2 regions of the Roseburia sp. AM16-25 genome follow, and region 1 is predicted to be linked to the other one. Evidence: predicted binding sites of a transcription regulator. Region 1 holds the regulator's gene; the other holds the start of a gene.
The links. Region 1 encodes Rex, which represses fermentation and respiration genes when NADH is low (regulators of the CRP and FNR family bind a similar motif). Its sites were predicted from a motif close to ATTGTTAANTANTTAACAAT; they were not measured.

Region 2: pflB (formate C-acetyltransferase) is a predicted target of Rex. The motif match lies at 2,549-2,568, and genes of this name have one in related genera.

Annotation. Positions count from the first base shown of each region.
Region 1 covers NZ_QUCW01000002.1:623,400-627,809, forward strand. Annotated here, with positions in the region: gene alr (alanine racemase) at 1-590, opposite strand, end outside; gene DW183_RS06950 (NAD(P)H-hydrate dehydratase) at 593-2,086, opposite strand; gene DW183_RS06955 (hypothetical protein) at 2,083-2,760, opposite strand; gene DW183_RS06960 (redox-sensing transcriptional repressor Rex) at 2,782-3,411, opposite strand; gene DW183_RS06965 (ABC transporter ATP-binding protein) at 3,522-4,410, opposite strand, start outside.
Region 2 covers NZ_QUCW01000002.1:158,840-163,249, reverse strand. Annotated here, with positions in the region: gene pflA (pyruvate formate-lyase-activating protein) at 1-138, opposite strand, end outside; gene pflB (formate C-acetyltransferase) at 232-2,484, opposite strand; gene DW183_RS04645 (SpoVA/SpoVAEb family sporulation membrane protein) at 2,714-3,178, opposite strand; gene DW183_RS04640 (stage V sporulation protein AB) at 3,197-3,670, opposite strand; gene DW183_RS04635 (stage V sporulation protein AA) at 3,660-4,292, opposite strand.

The DNA.
Region 1 (4,410 bases):
TCTTTTTGCAGCGCTCCTATCATATCCTTGAATAAGCTATATGCCTTTTTTGCATAAGATTTATCCGCTTCATCCGCTCTGGCAAAATGGGTAAAGATACCTTCCAGGCAAAGATGTTTGAGCCCTGCAATCTCTTTGATCTCTTCTACCGATTCCTGACAGACCGGATAGCCGATCCTGTGCATACCGGTATCGATCTTGATGTGGATCAGTGCCTTTTTATGACATTTTTCCGCTGCCGCATCCAAGGCTTGCGCCACATCCTTGCGGTAAATCCCAAAACGGATATCCTGCAGAATCAGATCTTCATAATCTTTTTCAAAGACATAGCCTAAAATCAGAATCATCTTCCCAATGCCTGCTTTTCGCAGTTCCAAGGCTTCTTCTGCCGTTGCAACCGCATAACCGCTGATGCGGTCATTGTCCTCTAAATGCTTAGCAATTGCCTTAGCACCATGCCCGTAGGCATTGGTCTTGATAACAGCCATCATGCCGACGTCCTGCGGCAGTTTTTCTTCCATTGCCTGCACATTTTGATCTAAGGCATCAAAATCTACGATGGCGTAAACACGCCTTTTTTCTATTTCCACTGTCATCTTCCTTCTTTCTGATAGATCGTTTTTATTCCTTTTATGATGTCACCTGCCTGCATGCAAAGATTAGCCTCTGTCCTTGCGGCTTCCTCTCCCGCAAGTCCATGCAGGTAAACGCCCAGTGATGCCGCATCTTCCGGTCTTAAGCCCTGCGCGATCAATCCTGCGATCACACCGGTCAAGACATCACCACTGCCGGCTGTCGCCATACCGCTGCAGCCGCTCGCATTGATATAAGTCGTGGCATAAGGCACGGATACGATCGTAGCCGCATCCTTAAGTGCACAAATGACCTGATAATCTCTTGCAAAATCCTGTGCTATGGATAATTTATGGTCAGTCACATACATAAGCGGACTGCCCATCAGGCGTGCCATTTCACCCAGATGCGGAGTGATGACGGTCTCTGTATGCGGCTTTTTCAGCCACTGTAAATGTTCTGCCAGAATCCCCAACGCATCCGCATCCACCACCATCGGCACTGCAGCATTTTCTAAAGTCGTGCGGACCAGGTTCTCCGCCAGATTAGACTTTCCAAGCCCCGGTCCTATGGCTATGGCATCCGCCCAAGCAAGTTCTTCCAACAACTGCTTTTCATTCCATTTATCATAGGTAACAAGAATGGCTTCCGGGAATCGTGTCAAAATGATGTCACGATTGCATCTTGGTGTATAGACCTTGACCATGCCGGCACCACTCGTCAGAGCACTTTTCGATGCAAGATAAGCCGCGCCTGCCATATCCTCACTGCCTGCGATCACAAGCACCTTTCCCCGGCTTCCCTTGTGATCATCCGAGCTTGCCTGCGGTAGTTGTTTTAGATCTTCTTTTTCCAGACTCTTACAAGGAAGAACCTGATCTGCCAGACTGCATGATTCGATTCCGATTGCAGATACGATCAATTCACCACAGTATTTTTTCCCCGGATAAAGCATCTGTCCGACCTTGGCAAAAGCAAAGGTTATGGTCGCATCCGCCAAAAATGCCTGCCCCATGATCTGTCCGTCATCCGCAGATACACCGGATGGTATATCCACCGCCAGCCGGTAGGCATCCATGGCATTGACCTCTTGCAAAAGTGCAGGATAGTCACCGCCCAATTCTCTGGAAAGTCCGATACCAAACAGGGCATCCACAATCACCTGGGCGTCTGCAAGTGTATCCGTAGAACTAGACAAGTCCATGCCATACTGCCGACAGATCTTTTGCTGCGCCATGTTTTCCGGCGAAGCCTTGGAAAAATCGCCCACCAGGCATACCGACACCTGACCCCCCTCTAAGTATAAAAGCCTTGCAATGGCGAGTCCATCCCCACCATTGTTGCCACTTCCACATAGTATGACGATCTTCTTTTGCCACAAATCTCTTTCATGCAAAAATGAAACAACCGATAACGCGGCTCTCTCCATCAGCACCATGGAAGGCAGACCATAATGCTCGATCGTGCGGCTATCGCATTGTTTCATTTCGCGACTGTTTAAAATATATTTCATACGTCTCCTTTTTGTACATCTTTTGATAACTGTTTGTCCTGGGTCGTATCACCGGACGGGCGATCCTCTCCTGTGATCAGATCCACATCATCATTTTGCACATCAAAAAGATTGATGATATCTTTTCCAAATATATCATGCATATATGCATAGATTTCTTTATTGTTGATCTCCCGATTCTGTTTGCGGATGATGTTCTTTTTTAATTCTACCCGGACCTTTTTGATCCATTCCGCAATCTCCTCGGCTTCTTTGCAATTGGTGCGCAGACGATCATAACAAAAGGTCATGGTCTCCATCATCAGCGCGTCATTGCAGGTCTGTATCTCCTTTGGGATCTCCAAAAGGGCATCCTCGTTGGCTGCGATCTTTTCCTTGACTTCCTCGATCAGCCGTTTGTTCTCGTCCATCTGCCGGCTGTGCGTCTCCTTGTCCTCCTCTGCGTCCATATGCTCTACGATATTCTGCATAAGGGATGACTTGACCTTCTTTAAATCCTTTAACTCCTGCGTCAGGCGTCCCTGCCGCTCCAAGATCTCCTTCAACTGGCTTTCCAGTTCCTGCACCTCTTTGGGCTTGCCATCTAAGGCAAAAAGCCGGTGCCATTTCTGGTCCAAGACCAGAATGGGTATTTTTGTTTTCGCCAGTGCTTCTGTAAACGCCTGTCGTTCCATACGCTCACCTTCTTTTGAAAACTATTTTTTGTGGTTGGCAATATTGTAAGAAAGCTGCATCAGACTATCGGACAGATGCACATTCTCTACGACCATATCCTCCACATCATCCAGATCGACATGGGCAAAATTCCAGATGGCATGTACGCCCAGGGAAGATAACTGTGCCGCGGTCGCTTCTGCATTCTGCTTTGGCAGGGTCAGTGCCGCAATATCCACACGTGTTGTCTTTACAAATTCTGGTAATTCCTCCAACATACGGATTGGGATATCTCTTACCTCTTTCCCCTTCAATGCCGGATTGACATCAAACAGACCGACGATCTTGAAACCTAATTTTTCAAACTTAACATAATTGGCGATTGCCTGCCCCAAGTTACCGATACCGATCACGATCACATTGTGTGTCTCATTCAATCCTAAGATCTTGCCGATTTCATCATATAAGTACTGAACATTATAGCCATAGCCCTGCTGACCGAAACCACCAAAATTGTTGAGATCCTGCCGGATCTGGGATGCCGTCACATGCATACAACTGCTGAGTTCGTTGGACGAAATGCGCTCCACTCCTGCATCAAGCAATTCTCCTAAATATCTGTAATATCTTGGCATACGACGAATGACTGCCTGGGATATTTCCTTTTCCACGTTAAATTCCCCCTACTTCCACTGTCAATGATGACATATATATCATATTTATATAAAAATTATAAATATTTTAAATATATATGTCAAATTTTTAACAGAATCCGCCTATCCTATGCGAAATCATTTGTCAGTGTCTCCGACAATTCTTCCCAACTTTCATAGAGGGCATCCAATTCTTCCTGTAACTTTTCCTGTTTTTGTGATAATTCATTAAGCTTTGCCGAATTTGTCGCCACATCGTCCTTGGCAAATTCTTCCTCGATCTGACGCAGGTCTTCTTCGCAGGCGGCAATGCGGTCTTCCACCTCTGCCAGACGATTTTCTACCTTGCGCTTTTCGCTCTGGATCTTCTTTTGCTGCTTCCAATCCGTCTTTCCTTCAGATTGTCCGGAAATCGATTCTGTATCACCACGCTTTGCGTCTTGTACTGCTTTTTCCTGTGCCATACGCTCTGTTTTCTTTTGGATGAAATAATCATAATTACCCAGATATACGCTGAACTGATGGTTTTCAAGTTCTAAAATCTTGTCTGCAGTCTGGTTGACAAAATAACGGTCATGTGACACATAAAGCACCGTTCCCTCATAGGCATTGATGGCATTTTCCAGGATCTCCTTGGACTCCATATCCAAATGGTTAGTCGGCTCATCTAAGATCAAAAAGTTGGCACCGGACAACATGAGTTTGGCAAGGGAGATACGTCCACGCTCTCCACCGCTCAGATCGCCGATCCTCTTGTAGCAGTCATCCCCTAAAAACATGAATGCCGCAAGCACATTGCGAATCTTTGTATTGTTTAAGTTTGGATAGGCATCGCTCATTTCTTCAAAGAGTGTTTTGTCATCATCCAAAACCTGTTGTTCCTGATCGTAATAACCAATCGTAACATTTGCGCCGAGCCGGAAAGAGCCGGAATCTGCGGTCACAATCTCATTGATGATCTTAAGCAATGTTGTCTTTCCTGTACCGTTATCACCAAGGATGGCAACGTGCTCACCT
Region 2 (4,410 bases), 460 kb from region 1:
TGCCCAGGTATCCGGATTGTGGCAATATTTGCACCGCATCTGACAGCCTTTCAAAAAGACGATATAGCGCACGCCCGGACCGTCTGCCGAGCCAAAACTTTCCACGGAATGAATGTTTCCCAAAATTTCTTTTTCCATATTTTCACCTTTTTCTAAGAAAGCCGCGAGATATGAGATCCCGCGGCCTGCTTCTACCTAGACTTTACTTTTATCCTTTTCAAAGGATGAATGTTACATATGATCGTGGCAAGTTCTTGCGATCACATCCATCTGCTGTTCCTTGGTCAGGTCGATAAACTTGACTGCATAACCGGATACACGGATGGTAAAGTTTGCGTACTCTTCCTTCTCCGGATGTTCCATCGCATCGATCAGTTTTTCCTTGCCAAAGACATTGACATTCAGATGATGTGCTCCCTGATCGAAGTAGCCGTCCATAACCTGTACCAGATTATCCACACGCTCCTCCTCGGCATTGCCAAGTGCTCCCGGATTGATGGTCTGGGTATTGGAAATACCGTCCAGCGCCCACTCATATGGGAGTTTGGTCAGAGAGTTCAAAGATGCCAGCAGACCGTTCTGCTCTGCTCCGTAACTTGGATTTGCTCCCGGAGAAAGCGGCTCGCCCGCCTTACGTCCATCCGGCATAGATCCGGTTGCCTTACCATAGACCACATTGGACGTGATGGTAAGAATGGATGTGGTCGGGATACTTCTGCGGTAGGTATGATGTCTCTTGATCTTATCCATAAAGGTTTTTAAGAGCCATACACCGATCTCATCGGCTCTGTCATCATCATTACCGTATCTTGGGAAATCGCCCTCGATCTCGTAATCTTTTGCAAGACCATTTTCATCACGAATGACCTTGACCTTAGCATACTTGATCGCGGACAAAGAATCAATCACATGTGAAAATCCTGCAATACCGGTTGCAAAAGTACGTTCCAAATTGGTATCCATGAGTGCCAGTTCGGCTGACTCATAGTAATATTTATCATGCATGTACTGGATCAGGTTCAGTGTATTGACATAGAGATCTGCCAGCCATTCCATCATGTCGTCATAGCGTTCCATGACCTCATCATAATCCAGATACTCTGATGTGATCGGACGATACTTTGGTCCGACCTGATCGCCGGTCTTTTCATCCACACCGCCATTGATGGCATAAAGCAGACATTTTGCAAGGTTGGCTCTGGCTCCAAAGAACTGCATTTCCTTACCGGTACGTGTTGCAGAAACACAGCAGCAGATGGCATAATCATCGCCCCATTCCGGCTTCATGGCATCGTCATTTTCATACTGGACAGAACTTGTCGCAATGGAGATCTTGGATGCGTATTTCTTGAAGTTCTCCGGCAGTCTGGAAGAATACAATACTGTCAGGTTTGGCTCCGGTGCCGGTCCCATGTTCTCTAAGGTATGCAGGAAACGATAGTCTGTCTTTGTCACCATAGATCTGCCGTCTACACCCGTTCCTGCCACGTCCAGTGTTGCCCATACCGGATCCCCGGAGAACAACTGGTTGTAAGATGGGATTCTGGCAAACTTGACCATACGCAGTTTCATGGTAAAGTGATCGACCAGTTCCTGTACTTCTTCTTCTGTGATGATGCCCTTATCCAGATCTCTCTGGAAATAAATATCAAGGAAGGTAGAGACACGTCCTACAGACATGGCTGCACCATTCTGGGTCTTGATGGCTGCCAGATAACCAAAGTAAAGCCACTGGATCGCCTCTTTTGCATCCTTTGCCGGTCTGGAAATGTCATAGCCGTAAATGGCTGCCATCTCTTTCATGCCTTCCAGTGCACGGATCTGCTCCGCGATCTCCTCGCGCAGACGGATGACTTCGCCCTTCATGCTGCCACTGCCGCATTTTGCCTTGTCTTCCTTTTTCTCCTCGATCAAAAAGTCGATACCGTAAAGCGCCACTCTACGATAATCGCCGACGATACGTCCGCGTCCATAAGTATCCGGCAGACCGGTCATGATCTTATTGTGGCGGGCCTTTAACATTTCCGGTGTATATGCGTCAAACACAGCAGTATTATGTGTCTTGTGATACTTGGTAAAGATTTCCTTTAACAAAGGATCTACTTCATAACCATAAGTCTCGCATGCCTGCACCGCCATCTTGATACCGCCATATGGCATAAAAGCACGTTTGAGTGGTTTATCTGTCTGAAGACCAACGACCTTTTCCAGATCCTTGAGGTCTTCATCAATGTATCCCGGACCATAAGCGGTCAGACCTGAAACCACCTTGGTCTCCATATCAAGCACGCCGCCCTTGGCACGTTCTTCTTTTTGCAATTTCTGAAGTGCATCCCATAAACGGTTGGTCGACTCTGTCGGACCTGTCAAAAAGTCCTCATTGCCTTCGTACGGTGTGTAGTTATCCTGGATGAACTGGCGGACATTGATCTCTTCCTTCCAAAGTCGTCCATCAAATCCGTCCCATTCCTTCATTTCTACCATTGTGTTTGCCTCCTATTCTAGTAAACAATTCGTTCCTTATAACTTGAGTTAGGCTTTTCTAACTCTCGTTAATTTTATAACAAGATTTTGAAAAAAGTGCAAGTTTTTATTTAGATACAATCTTTGCACATGTTTTTCATCTTGGCGCGTTTTTCATTATACAGGAAGTGCAGCACAATATCTAGTGGTTTTTATAAATTTATAACTACAATTTATGGTATTTTTTCAATCACATACCAAGTGACGTCATAAACCAGTAGATCAAACCAAGGATCCAGGACGAAAAAATCCCATACAGGATCACCGGTCCGGCGATCTGAAAGATCCTGGCACCGACACCAAAGACATGTCCTTCAACCTTAAAACCATGGGCGGTAGCCGCTACACTGTTGGCAAAGCCCGTGATGGGAACCAATGCTCCCGCACCGCCAAAACTGGCAATGACCGGGTAAATCCCCGTGCCTGTCAAAAGGGCACTTAGGAATACAAGGGTCAGACTGCAATAACTTGCCGCCGTCTGATCGTCCAAGCCATATTTTTTTCCTATGTTGATAATGCACTGCCCCAAAAGGCAGATCAGTCCGCCGACCAAAAAAGCTTTTGCCATGCGCAGCCAAAGATTTGCCTTTGGCGTCACACTCTCCACATAGTCATTATAAGTCTCATTGATCTGCTCTTTTTCTTCCTGTTTCATTCTCTTATCACCTCATTTTTATGAACTTACATATGAAAAAATAAAATACCAGAGGCTGCCTGCCAGCTTTCCCAGAGCAATGGCAAGGATGGCAAAAGACAGCCCTATTTGCAGTTTTACCCTGCGAAAGAGTATGGGAAACATATTTAAGATCTCTGCCAGCGCCATTGCCTGACAGCCTACATAAATACCGGCACAGATGCCGATCAAAACCAATGCCAGCAGTCCCAGCCCTTTTGCAAAAACTCTCCCGGCTATCCCCTGGCAAAAGGAGAAAAGCACAGGGCTCGGTTCAAAAACCGATAAAAGGCAACCGCTCAGGCTTCCTAAGATGATGACATTCTCCCAATGCATGGTATCTTTCGCCAGTTGCAGCCTTGCGATCATACGCGAGACAAACCCCAAGGTCGTGAGCAGGGCAATCACACCGGCTGCCGTTGCGCCTCCAAAGATCAGCCCTGCGACAATGATGACCGTCCTTTTAAGAAACATCCAGATTTTCTCCTCTCCTTGCCCCATTTTCTATGATCGCAGTATCTACATCCTTCTCATACTTGCGCATTTCCACCTGGATCGGTGTCGGATCATGAGTCAATTTCTTCTTGCCAAAATGGTTATAAAAGAATAAGATTCCCACCGCAAGTCCGATCGAATATGCAATCTCCAGCGGACTGACCGCAGGCTTTTTGCTTCCCATGACCTGCAAATAAAAACGGTCAAAGAGTTCCGTGATACTGATATCGTTGTGAAATGCCATGATGGCAAAGGCTGCTCCGACAAAGAGCAGTACGCAAAGGAATCCCGTCTTTGCCACTTGCATAAAGGTCTCCGGCTCCTTGCTCCGATACTCCATGATGACATCGGTTTCGCCCAGACTCACCACAGTCAGTTTAGGATAAAGGCTGTGGATCTCCTCGACCACCTTGGTAATGGATACAGGCATATTGCCCGGATGTTTGAAATGGTAAACGGCATGTGCCTTTACCCTCGCTAATATATCACTGTTACTGCACTCTATCCCGCCCAGATCCTTGATGTAAAAATCCGCTTCATAGCGCAGGGCAGACCGGTCTAATTTGATATAGAGGGTCTCGTTGTTTCCATCATATCCCATCTTGCCATCATTCCTTTCCTTTTCTAACTATTGTTTCCAGTTTTTCCGGCTCTATGCATTTTTTACAAAAGAAAAAGACCTGTCAGACTGACAGGTCTAAAGCCATTTGGGACACTCC